2 regions of the Peribacillus sp. RS7 genome follow, and region 2 is predicted to be linked to the other one. Evidence: riboswitches for the same ligand, from Rfam matches in the RefSeq annotation. Region 2 holds a riboswitch; the other holds the start of a gene.
The links. Region 2 has a riboswitch for preQ1 ahead of queF (preQ(1) synthase). Riboswitches for the same ligand answer to the same signal wherever they lie in the genome.
Positions count from the first base shown of each region.

Region 1: linked by a shared signal. The riboswitch ahead of queC (7-cyano-7-deazaguanine synthase QueC) and the one ahead of queF (preQ(1) synthase) in region 2 are both predicted to bind preQ1.

Region 1 covers NZ_CP168135.1:689,382-695,986, forward strand. The annotation lists gene queE (7-carboxy-7-deazaguanine synthase QueE) at 1-676, opposite strand, end outside; gene queD (6-carboxytetrahydropterin synthase QueD) at 669-1,139, opposite strand; gene queC (7-cyano-7-deazaguanine synthase QueC) at 1,139-1,804, opposite strand; PreQ1 riboswitch class I at 1,860-1,902, opposite strand; gene ACDZ29_RS03565 (methyl-accepting chemotaxis protein) at 2,089-3,768, shown strand; gene ACDZ29_RS03570 (hypothetical protein) at 4,234-4,446, shown strand; gene pgsB (poly-gamma-glutamate synthase PgsB) at 5,216-6,397, shown strand; gene pgsC (poly-gamma-glutamate biosynthesis protein PgsC) at 6,413-6,605, shown strand, end outside.
Region 2 covers NZ_CP168135.1:2,621,080-2,627,684, forward strand. The annotation lists gene qoxC (cytochrome aa3 quinol oxidase subunit III) at 1-193, shown strand, start outside; gene qoxD (cytochrome aa3 quinol oxidase subunit IV) at 195-479, shown strand; gene ACDZ29_RS13280 (YfmQ family protein) at 793-1,236, shown strand; gene ACDZ29_RS13285 (BA3454 family stress response protein) at 1,890-2,024, opposite strand; gene ACDZ29_RS13290 (EamA family transporter) at 2,266-3,102, opposite strand; PreQ1 riboswitch class I at 3,256-3,301, shown strand; gene queF (preQ(1) synthase) at 3,406-3,906, shown strand; gene ACDZ29_RS13300 (aspartate kinase) at 4,111-5,457, shown strand; gene ACDZ29_RS13305 (nitroreductase) at 6,079-6,605, opposite strand, start outside.

The DNA of each region.
Region 1 (6,605 bases), 1.9 Mb from region 2:
TCACATCATTCAAATCATCATCGGCTATCACTTTATCTATTAACTCTTCGTATTTCTTCAAAAGACCGCTGATCAATTGATTATCATCAGCCGTCGTGCTGTCATCATTGCCGACCTGCAGATAAAACGGAATATCCGGGTAACGGCCATGCACACTTTTGGCATACTGGTAATCTTCTTCGTTAAAGACGACTACTTTCAATGAGACATGGTTTTCAGGGTTTCGATTGGCAAGGTTCGATATGATTCGGTCAAGTACCGTAAAGTCCGTGTTCATTCTTGAGCTCGGCGGCTTAGGTGAAATGGTCAGTTCATCAATATCAAGAAACCAATCCTGCCATCGGCTCCCTTGTGTTTCCACACCTATTTTCATTTTATTTTCATGTAAGATTTCTACCAAGCCATTTAGGTTTTTCAGCAGTGCCGGGTTTCCGCCTGATATCGTCACGAACGAAAAGCCGGAACCCCCAATTCGCTTCAGCTCATCCCATATTTCTTCGGCAGTCATTTGGACGGTATCTTCCTTACCGGTGCCATCCCAAGTAAATGCGGAATCACACCAGGCACAGGAATAATCGCAGCCTGCCGTCCGAACGAACATGGTTTTTTGGCCAATGACCATTCCCTCACCTTGGATGGTCGGTCCGAAGATTTCCATAACTGGGAGTTTACTCACTTTCCATCCACTCCCGTCTGGCTTCAGCATAACTTGTCGGCGTTTCGTATAGTCGGACAAATTCGACTCTAGCACCCTCATAATCTTTTAATGAAAGGGCTTCGGCCATTTTTTCATAAATCCAGACAACCATATTTTCAGCCGTTGTATTCATGAGTGGCAAGGTTTCATTCAAATAACGATGATCAAGGTGGACTTCGATTTCATTTTTCCATATATCCTTGATGTCCCCGAAATCTATCATCAAACCACGTGAATCCGTATACCCGCTCAATCCGAAAATGACCTTATACGTGTGGCCATGCAAGTTCTTGCATTTTCCTTCATAGTCATGTAGGTGGTGCGCTGCGTCAAAGGTGAACTCCTTACTGACCAGAACCCTCTTGGTGGTATATTTCAATTGGCTGCGCTGAATATCTTCATCTATTTTTTGGAGTTTATCCACTATAGTAAAACCGTACATCATGAAAGCACCTTCCGTCTGCTTACATAGTCATCCAGTCCTTTTTTCCGCAACTTACATGCGGGGCAATCTCCACAGCCATCGGATATGATTCCGTTATAGCATGTCAGGGTCTTTTCGCGAACAAAGTCGAACGCTCCGAGCTGATCCGCAAGCTCCCATGTTTCCTCTTTATTAAGCCACATAAGCGGCGTATCAATCACGAATGACTGGTCCATCGACAAGTTCAAGGTCACGTTCAACGATTTAATGAATACATCACGGCAGTCCGGATATCCGCTGAAATCCGTTTCACAGACACCGGTGACAATGTGTTTAGCGCCAATCTGACTGGCCAACACTCCGGCAAACGAAAGGAACAGCAAATTCCTCCCTGGCACGAACGTCGACGGCAATTCCCCGTCTTCTCCGTCCTCCACTGCAATATCACTTCTTGTCAACGCATTCGGTGCCAGTTGGTTCAGCAGCGACATGTCAAGAATATGATGGTTCACGCCCAATTCATTGGCAATCTTTTGAGCGCATTCGATTTCCAGGCTGTGCCGCTGATTATAATCAAACGTTACCGCTTCCACTTCCTCATATCTCTCCATCGCCCAGAACAGGCACGTCGTACTATCCTGCCCTCCGCTAAACACAACCACTGCCTTTTCTTTCTTCTTCATTTCTATAAAACTCCTTTTTACGGAAAAAAACAGCACCCTAAGAATAGAGCACTGTTTCTCCTTAGTTTTTTTGAGAGGGTAGCTAGAACCTCTTCCGCCTTAACGCGGAATATAATATTTTTCCAATTCAATAGTAACTTGAAAACAAAAAGAAATCAAGATGTTTATATTTATTGAAAATTAGACCTAATGGAAACCTTGGTCATCTCCTCTTCTGCTTAAATATCCCATTATCCATCCGATAAAAAAGAGTGAATAAAATATCGATAAAGGGGACCATTAATTTGAAAAGCATTAAAGGAAAGATATTGGTGGCATTTTCACTCATCATATCTTTATGTATCATCTTAGGAGCATTCAATATTTATAGCAGCAACAAGTCACTTAAACAGTCTCAGGATATCATTGATGAGGAACTTCCACTTCTTATCCAAGACGAAAAGCTACTTTATAATTTAGCACAAAGAACCGCACTAGCAAGAGCCTATATTTTATATGGCGACGAGAGTTATAAAGAAAGGTTTTTACAATATACAGAGGATAGCAAGGCCATCCAGGAGGATCTTTTGGCCATAAGCGATTCTGATAAAGCGAAGGAATTGATCGAGAAAAGCGTGGATTGGAGGACGATGATTGTAGACCGGGTATTTACTCAATATGATAAAGGAAATGAAGAACGCGCTAAAGAAATACTCAAAAATGAAGTGGCACCGGTCGGCGATGAAGTGACGGAAGGGCTCAAGGAGCTGACTTTGGAACGTGAGGAATTGATTGTCGCTTCAGGGGAAAGCGTGATCGCAAGCGGGAAATCGGTCAAGACGACAAGTATCATCATCTCGATTGCGGCTGTCATTATCGGCCTTCTGCTCGCGCTTGTGACTGCCAACCTCATTACCACCCCCCTCCTTAAAATCAGGGACAGAATGAGAATGATAGCTGATGGGCAGCTGAATCATGAGCCCTTGGAGCAAAAGTCCAAGGATGAAATAGGCGAATTAACGGTATCCGCCAACCAAATGCAGAAAAACCTTCGTGATACGATCGAAAAAATGCTGGTTGTATCCGAATCCGTTTCCAGCCAAAGCGAGGATCTGACTCAATCGGCAAATGAAGTCCAACAGGGCAGCAGGCAGATAGCGACTACCATGTACGAACTTTCGGAAGGTTCGGAGTCACAAGCCAACCGGGCAGCTGAAATGGTTCGCATGATGGATGATTTCACAGGCAAGATCGTGGAGGCCCATCTTGAAGGAGTGGAAGTATCTCAAAGTTCAACCGAGATCCTTTCCTTGACTAAGGAGGGCACCACTTTAATGCGCAGTTCAGTCCAACAAATGGAGATTATAGATGGGATTGTCAAAAATGCCGTCGAGCAAGTGAAAGGACTCGATTCTCAATCACAGGAAATCTCGCAGCTTGTGCTGGTCATCAAGGATATATCCAATCAAACCAATCTATTGGCGCTGAATGCGGCCATAGAAGCTGCACGCGCAGGTGAACATGGCAAGGGCTTTGCCGTCGTCGCAGCTGAAGTGCGTAAACTCGCTGAAGAGGTCACACACTCGGTTGGGGACATCACCGATATTGTCTCCGCTATACAAACAGGTTCAAAAACGGTCGTCCACTCCCTGGAAGATGGTTATACACAAGTGGATGAAGGCACGAAACAGATTACGCTCACTGGACGAACCTTTGAAACAATCAATCACTCTGTCGGGAATATAGGCATGAAAATACAGCATATTACAGATGAATTGAAATATATCTCTACTAATAGTAAAAAAATCAATCAGGCTATCGAAGATATCGCAGCCGTTTCCGAAGAGTCCGCGGCAGGAATCGAACAAGTCTCCGCCTCCGCCCAACAATCCAGCTCTTCAATGGATGAAATCACTAATCATGCCAGTGAACTTGCATCGTCAGCTGAACTGCTGACTGAACAGGTTAAGAAATTCAAATTATGATACTAGCAATTTCCCGTCACTTGAATACGGGAAATTGCTTATTTTCCCTCCATGATGTGAATTGTTTCGTTTTCGTATATTCGGGGAATAAAACACTATACACATTAATGATTCATCAAAAGACAAATCAATCAAAAGTGGTTAGATGTGAATATTTTCGTTTGTTTTCAGAATATTTAGTGTATAATAAATATTATTATAGGAATAATTTAACTGAAATAATCATCATTTCCAATACCTGCTTACCGCAAATCCCGGTACACGGATTCACTTGATCCGGACAGTTCATTTCAACACAATGCACGGGTACCTATCCATTGCTTACTTTCATTCAAACCACACCATTCACAACTTTATTCACACAAAATCATAACTTTTTCTACAAAATTGAAAAAAAGGTTAAACTTCACCAACGATATGTTACTATTAAACTAAGACCTTTTAACCCCATAAGGAGGAATTCATATGAAACGTTTTTTCAAATTCATCGCAGATTTTAACGAAAGAAAAGCAATGGAACGGGAAACCGAAGAATTCTTTCGCAAAGAATACGAAAATTATATGAAGATGAATCCTGAAAATCAAGGAAAAAGGAGATTAGCTCCTAGATTTTATGTAATTGATGGCGGTAAAAAAGGCTCCAACCTTGAGATTTCCGACAGAAAGAAATCCAGTTAAACAGTTCCCTTCCATAATCAGCCACTAATGTTGTAGCTCCTAGCCCACAAACGGGGATTATAACCCATTCGGATTCATTTAAAATATATAAGCCGAAAGCTCAGATATACATCTGAGCTTTTTTTATTTTTCATTCTTCTATTAACACTATATCAATAGAAGAAACTAGGTATTTTTTAAAAAAATTGGATGAACTTTAGTTTATTTCATGTTTAAGGAAAAGATCACTTTATAGGCCCATGGGTATTTTCCAATGAAAAAACCAAAAAATAACAAAAAAAGAGATGTGTTCTTTTACTCATCTTTGTCCATATTCAAAAGAGTCCAACTAATTGAGTCGATAGGTGCAATATCTTACATTGAATGACAGATGCATAAATATTGTTACATTTAGGTCAAATAAATGGGTATAAACAATTATCATTCTGTAATAAACCTCACTTTTAAAAACAATTAATTATATAAATATAGCCAAAATGAATTGGGCTCAAATGCTCATGAAACTATTTTGATGCTGTTCAAAATGGGCTTTTATTACACTTTCCATATTTTAGTGTAAATATTCCAAGGTTTACGTGTTTTTTAGCCATTTCTTTGTACTCATAAAGCATTTTATCCCTTTAGATACTATTACACTTCTATATACATTTATTTGAAAAAGCTGACATTAACTATATTACAATAGAATAATTGACTATTGCCTATTAAGTTTAAAATCATGTAGTGTGTATTCAGTAAATCAAATATTTAAAAAAAGAGAGGTTAAAAAATGGCACCAATATTTATTTGTGCGATCTTTTTGCTTGGCTATGGCATATTCGAACAAAAACGCCATCAGAAGCGTCTCGACTCCATCCCGGTACGTGTGAATGTGAATGGAATTCGAGGGAAATCAACTGTAACGCGTCTAATTACAGGGGTGATCCAGGAAGCTAAGTACAAAACTGTAGGTAAAACAACCGGAACATCAGCAAGAATGATCTATTGGTTTACCGACAAAGAAAAACCGATTAAACGCCGCCCAGAAGGACCCAACATTGGAGAACAAAGGCGTGTAGTTAAAGAAGTTGCCGATTTAGGCACGGAAGCACTGGTTTGTGAATGTATGGCCGTTCAGCCTGACTATCAACTAATCTTCCAAAATAAAATGATCCAAGCAAACATTGGGGTCATCGTGAATGTATTGGAAGACCATATGGATGTCATGGGACCGACCTTGGATGAGGTTGCAGAAGCTTTCACTGCTACCATACCCTATAACGGTCACTTAATAACCATCGAAAGTGAATATTTGGACTTTTTCAAGCAAATTGCTAAAGAACGCAACTCTAAAGTGATCGTTGCTGATAATTCAAGAATTTCGGAAGAATTCTTACGCGAATTCGACTATATGGTATTTCCGGATAACGCTTCACTGGCGTTGGCCGTTGCAGAAGCTTTGGGCATCGATGAGAAAACAGCTTTTCGCGGCATGTTAAATGCGCATCCCGATCCAGGTGCCATGAGGATCACCAAATTCGGGGATTCCATCCAGCCAACTTTCTTTGTCAATGGGTTTGCTGCAAATGACGCATCATCGACGCTGAACATCTGGGAACGCGTCAATACGTTCGGATACAGCACAGAACCTCCTATCGTCATCATGAACTGCCGTGCCGACCGTGTGGACCGTACAGAGCAGTTTGCAAGAGATGTATTGCCTTACATAAAATCTGAAATCGTCATTGCCATTGGTGAAACCACTTCACCGATCACAAAAGCATTCGAGCAAGGTAAATTGGATACAAAAGAATATTGGGATTTAGAAAACTGGTCAACTGAAGAAATCGTGGCACGTCTCCGCCCATTGATGAAAAATCGAATCGTCTACGGTGTCGGGAATATTCACGGTGCAGCGGAACCATTAATTGAAGCATTCATGAAATCTAAAACAAAGCAAAAAGCGAGTTAAGTAGGAGGAACCTTAATGTTTGGATCGGATTTATATGTAGCCCTAGTGCTGGGAGTAACGCTTAGCCTTATATTTTCAGAAAAAACGGGTGTCGTACCCGCAGGACTTATTGTGCCAGGTTATTTGGCATTAGTATTTGATCAATGGGAAATCATGCTGACCATCCTGATCATTAGTGTCGTAACTTATTTAATCGTCACTCACGGCC
Region 2 (6,605 bases):
ATTACTAGGTACGCATGGAGCTCACGTTACACTTGGTTTATTCTGGGGAACCTTCATCGTCATGCAGATTAAAAAGCGCGGTATGACTCCAGAAACAACAAACAAGGCTTTCATCTTTTCACTTTACTGGCATTTCTTGGACGTTGTCTGGATCTTCATCTTCAGTTTCGTCTACCTGAAAGGAATGATGTAATATGAAAGAATTATTCCCACGGGGCCAAGTTATGGGATTTGCCTTCTCACTAGTCCTGACTGTGGTCGCACTATCAGTTATTGTGTTTGATCTCTCACTTAAAATGGGTGTGATCATCCTGCTTGTTACAGCTTTCATGCAAGCTGCACTGCAATTGGTTATGTTCATGCACGCAGGTGAGTCTGAAGATAAAGCATCGATTTACACAAATGTTTATTACGGATTGTTCGTAGCATTGGTTACAATTTTCGGTACAATGCTAACAATGATTTGGGGATATCAATAATCGATTGAAAAGCTGGGCGTCTTGATGACGCCCAGTTTTTTTGTATTTATACCACTCTAATCACTTCGTTCATAGAAATTAGTTAAGAAGGGTGTGGATGAAACCATTTTGTTTAGTATAACCATTTCGGAATATTATATTTATAAGGGCAAAATTTACTTTTTTTGAAGCGCTCCCGTGCGTTTAAAGTGCAATGTTTTACTAAAGTAAAACGTTAATATAACAGACACATTTTCTAAGAAAAACTATCTGATCCTTTGATATAATAATCTATATAAGAAATTAATATATGACGTAGCGGAGATGATGAAATATGACATTGCCGGTTTTGATTTTGACAATTCTATTAAGTTTGCTTAAATTATTAGTAACCTGCCTTCCAACCGATGCAGTGAATTGGATTATCAGCAAATTTAAAATACATTCAGAACTTAGTGACGAGAATGCAATCGTAACCTTTGACGGAAGACGTTTGGAAAGTGAAGATAAAATAAAAGTTATTAATTATTTTAATAAGGCTAAATTTTTGAAAAAGAATCATATATTCCCTGGTAATGAGCAATTGTTTTTACATCCAGAGAACAGTGGGACTCCATTAGTCATTGATACTAAAAGAGGTAAAAAAGATGTTAGGTTATTTGTGTACATGTACAACGACCGTGTGGATGTAGTTAAGCAGTACAGGAAGAAATTAGTTTCGTATAGTCTGCTTTCCGATAGCCTCCAAGAACGCTCTATGCCATTAAGTTTAAATTAAAAGAACATTAAAAATGGCGATCTTTAAAAAAGAACATTTCAGACTGTAGGCAAACTCGAAAGAAAAGCGAATTTGCCTACAGTTTTTTTATTTAAAAAGGTTCCAGTTGTTTTCAGACGCTCCCTTTCCGCCGACTGTCTGCAAAGCCACCTCGCCGCATGCGTCTTTGGTGACTCGGTAAGCTGGTTTTTCGGCAGGAGTGTCGCGAATTTCTTCAATCCAGTGAGGTTTCATCCCATATTAAAGAGAAAAGTATCTTGGAGTATACCCTGTCTGTTTTAAAAAGATCGTAATGCTTCCCTCGGTAATCGCGATAGGGATACGGGATTAGGCCATTCCGTATCCCATTTTTTCGACAAACTGAGGCGTTCTTTAAAAAAATCGTCTTAATTTCTAAATTACTTGTTATTCAAATTGATTGTTGTAACGTAAAAACGTCTTAAAATTATTGTCACAAGAAAAAATAATTATGTGGATTATATGGGAAAATCGCTATCGAGGGTTCTTTAGAGAATACAAATGAAATACAGAAATCAGGATTGAAAAGGGTTTTAATTGTTAATTAATATAAAAACAAAGTGCATAGTGATTTTGGTGAGTTATATCTAAAAAGGTAATAAAAAAAGCAGGTATCTAAATCGATGCCTGCTTTTTTATGCTTTCCATTGTTTTTCCACTTGTTGAAGGGCTTGTTGTAAAATTTCTTCTTGATTAGTACCCGGTTTAGTAAGTACGTTAGTTTGATAAGATTTTCCTTGGAAATCAACTGTTACTGTAACTTTTTCCATTATGCATCGTTCCTTTCTAGTATTAAATGGGATGGTTGTACTACTTCTTTTATACCCTTGGGAGGAGATTTTTCAAACATTGCGGAATTAGCAAAAGTTGAGATTTAATATTCAAAATTATCTGATACTTTTACAGATGTGTCAACATTTTTTTTTTGACCTGCCCCATTTCCCGTTTAAATAGAAAATGACCTGGCTTGTACACATGACAGCCAGGTTGTTTTTGTAAAATGAACTATATTCATATTTTAGTTAAAATAATACCGATTAATGCAGCAAGAACACCGGCAATTTGATAGGTTTTTAGTTTTTCCTTGAATAAATAACATCCAGCGAATACGACAACTAAACAGTTCAGGCTGACGACAGGAAAAATGATGCTTGCGATCCCGGTGTTCAATGCAAAGAAATAACATCCATAGCCTATCATGCTTAAAAAACCTACCAAGGAACCGATTTTGACTTCCTTTAGCTTGATTTTTTCTTTTTTAAAGGCCAGAGCCGAAAGAAGATAAAGCATTCCGCCTCCATACATTGATACTAAGATATCAAGGGAGTTTAAGTGAAGACGTGTTGATGTCGTCATTAGAATTCCGAGCACACCAAATGATAAGATGGAGAATAATGTGTGCATGATCCAAGGGACATATTGATGGTTACCTTTGGCGTTAGGTGTATACTGGATGACTAATGTAGCGAGAAGCATGCAGGCGATTCCACTCCACTGCAAGGAAGAAATATGTTCGTGAAAAATTAAAGCTGCACAGAGTATGGGGAATATAGCATTAGCTGCGATTAATGGTGATGTCAAGCTTGCCGGACCTTTTTCAAAGGCGCTTGCCATCTGGATGTTACCATTAGCGTTCAGTACACCAATTGCTGCACCAAGCATGATGGACAGCCAGTTCAGCTGTAAACCATCCATAAATACTCCATAAGCAATGGATAAAATAAAAGCTGAAAAATAAAAGAAAAATTGGATATGTATCTTTGAATAGCTTTTTCCGCTACTCCATTTGAAAATGCTGTTATTGATTCCGAAACATAAGCTGGTAATGAGTGCTGCAAAAATCCACATGTGTATATTCTCTTCTTTCTTATAGGTTGAACTGCTTTTTCCATTTTAAACTGAATATATAAAGGAATCAAACCCAATTTAAGAGAGTTGCATTGACAGATTGACTATTTTTTTTTATATTTACTAAGACAATTTTAAAATATTTCCCGATAAACGGGAGAGGTTCATAGCATCACCCTCTTAAAAAAACTATGGATTTGATATTTTTCGCGAATCAACCATATCTTTGAGGAGATATGGTTTTTGTTATATAGAGGCCCATTTTATGAATCTCCCTGAAACGTGGGATTAGGAGGACTTTTCATGTCTGGAAGAAAAGAAGAAGAATTAAAAAAAGATATCACACTGCTTGGGAATCAAGGAACAAAATATACATTTGACTATGCGCCTGAAATCCTTGAGTCATTCGATAACAAGCATCCGAACCGGGATTATTTCGTTAAATTCAATTGCCCGGAATTCACTAGCTTATGTCCGATAACGGGCCAGCCGGATTTTGCTACCATTTACATCAGCTATATTCCCAGTGTGAAAATGGTGGAAAGCAAGTCTTTGAAACTTTATTTATTCAGCTTCCGCAATCACGGTGATTTCCATGAAGACTGCATGAACATCATCATGAATGATTTAATCGAATTGATGGACCCTAAATATATTGAAGTCTGGGGCAAGTTTACACCTAGGGGCGGAATTTCCATCGACCCTTACACGAATTATGGAAAACCAGGTACGAAGTATGAGGAAATGGCGAATTACCGCTTGATGAACCATGACTTATACCCGGAAACTGTGGATAATCGCTAAAGAATAGGAGAGACAATGGGCATATGCCCATTGTCTTTTTCTTTGTTTTTAACTATTCTGGATCAGTCGTCCTGATGTTTTGTCCTTTTTAAAAATACAAATGTCCTCCTATAATGGAATTCCCACTTGATTGTTTCGAGAAAAAGCGTAATAATAGGGAGAGTTGATTTTGACAGAATATTTACGAAAATAGGGGATGTCGAGATGAAAGTTGCAAAGTTTGGTGGAAGTTCACTTGCGTCAGGTGAACAGTTGAGGAAGGTATTCGAAATTGTTGTTTCTGATCCAGAGAGAAAGATTGTAGTCGTTTCGGCTCCAGGGAAACGCAATTCCGATGATATAAAGGTGACGGATTTATTGATTGAAGCTGCGGAACAGCAGCTGCGCGGGGATAACGGAGAGCATTTGATAGAAGATGTCGTATCCCGCTATGCGAGCATTGCTGAAGAGCTGGATATATCCGAGAGTGTCATCACTGGGATTCATGAAAATTTAATGGCACTGCTGCATGCTGACCAATCTAACCAGAAGCGCTATTTGGATGCTTTAAAGGCCAGTGGCGAAGATAATAATGCGAAGCTGGTCGCAGGTTATTTTCAAAGCCGTGGGGTAGAGGCAAAGTATATAAATCCAAAGAAGGCCGGCTTGATCGTAACGGATGAAGGTGGATTTACCAAGGTGCTGCCGGAGTCTTATGATCGGTTATATGCTCTTCGTGAAGAGCCTGGAATCGTAGTATTCCCAGGGTTCTTCGGTTATACGTTAGATGGTGATGTGTTAACCTTCTCAAGAAGCGGTTCCGATATTACTGGTTCGATTCTTGCGAATGGGGTCAAAGCTGATTTGTATGAGAACTTTACGGACGTGGATGCCGTTTATGCGGTGAATCCAAATGTGGTTTCCAATCCGAAGGGAATCCGGGAATTAACCTATCGTGAAATGCGTGAGCTTTCTTATGCAGGTTTCTCGGTATTTCATGATGAGGCGCTGATTCCTGCATTCCGTGCGGGAATACCTGTCCATATCCAGAATACGAACAATCCGGCGGCACAAGGGACACGCATTGTGAATACACGGGATAATACGAACGGGCCCGTTATTGGGATTGCGAGTGATAAAGGATTTTGCAGCATTTACATTAGCAAATATTTGATGAACCGGGAAGTTGGTTTTGGCCGGAAACTGCTGCACATCCTTGAAGATTATGGAGTTTCATATGAGCATATTCCATCAGGCATCGATGATGTGACGCTAATTCTAAGGCAGGACCAGATGAAAGGTGAAGTCGAGAAGAAAATCATTTCCCGAATCAAGAAAGAGCTTCATGCCGATGAAGTGAATGTGGAGCATGATCTTGCCTTGATCATGGTTGTAGGGGAAGGAATGCGCCATAATGTCGGTACAACGGCAAGAGCGTCAAAAGCCTTGGCCGAAGCTAAGGTTAATATTGAGATGATCAACCAGGGCTCTTCGGAGGTAAGTATGATGTTCGGTGTGAAAGGGCACAACGAAGAGACGGCAATTCAGGCATTATATCACGAGTTCTTTTGAGTATAATAGATCAGTGACCTCCTTTTAGAAGGGGGTTTTTTTGTGATCAATCTTTTAGTCACTATACATATGGCTGGACTTTTCATCTGGTACTTTATGGTAGTGGCAATGACCGTATGGGGATATTAAATCTGAGCTAAAAGACGCGGATACTTATTGCAGTGAATTGGTATGGTATATTCGTACTATAAAGCAAGGAAAGACTATAAAGTTAAGACAAATGCTGCTTCTGGATGTTATCCCCCAATTGGTTTAAAATAATTACTTCGAGTTGATTTCGCTGAATAGAATCATGTTTAGAAAGCCAACCTTATCACCTCAAGTTTAATACTTCTATATTTAATACAAAAAAGACTGTAGGAATAAGTTCTATCTATATATTAAAACAAAGTTGATTGGAGCGTAAGGTGCGAGACTCCTGCGGGAAAAGCGCGTCAAGGGGAGACACCGCAGGCGTAAGCCAAGGAGGCTCCCCGGACCGCCCGCGGAAAGCGAGTGCCTGGAGAGGAAATCAACGTTCAAATTGTAAAGCCATAAAAAAACTGTAGACAAACTCGATTTTCATCGAGTTTGTCTACAGTCTGAGCCTCCAAATAGAAGATTGGAGGCTTTCCTTTTAGGTTAGTCCATAATTGTCAGGAGTTGATCGATCTCTTTCCTGGGGCGTGGGGCAGGGATCATGTCGGGATAGCCAACATGAAGGCTGCCTACGATTTTCTCGCCAGGTTTAACGCCTAAAGCTTCACGAAACTCCATGCTGTGGATCATGCCGTATGTTTCCCATATCATCCCGATTCCTTGTTCCCAGGCAAGCAGGCTGAAATTTTGGATCAAGGCACTTGTAGCTGCATAATCTTCTTCACGTGTCATTGGATTCGGATTCTCTTCCATGATCACTGCGACAAACATCGGTACATCTATAAGTTTATTATATCCTCGCTGTCCGGCTGCGTTTTTCTTTTCAGGGTCCTTCTCTTTGCCTGCCATAAAAGCACGGGTTGCTTCTGCGAGTTTTAAACGGCTTTCGCCATGTACCACGACGAAGCGCCAAGGCTGGGTCATTTTATGGTTCGGTGCCCATGTCGACGTTTCCAATAATGATTGGATGGTATCAATAGGAACAGGAATGTCCTTAAATCGCTTAATGC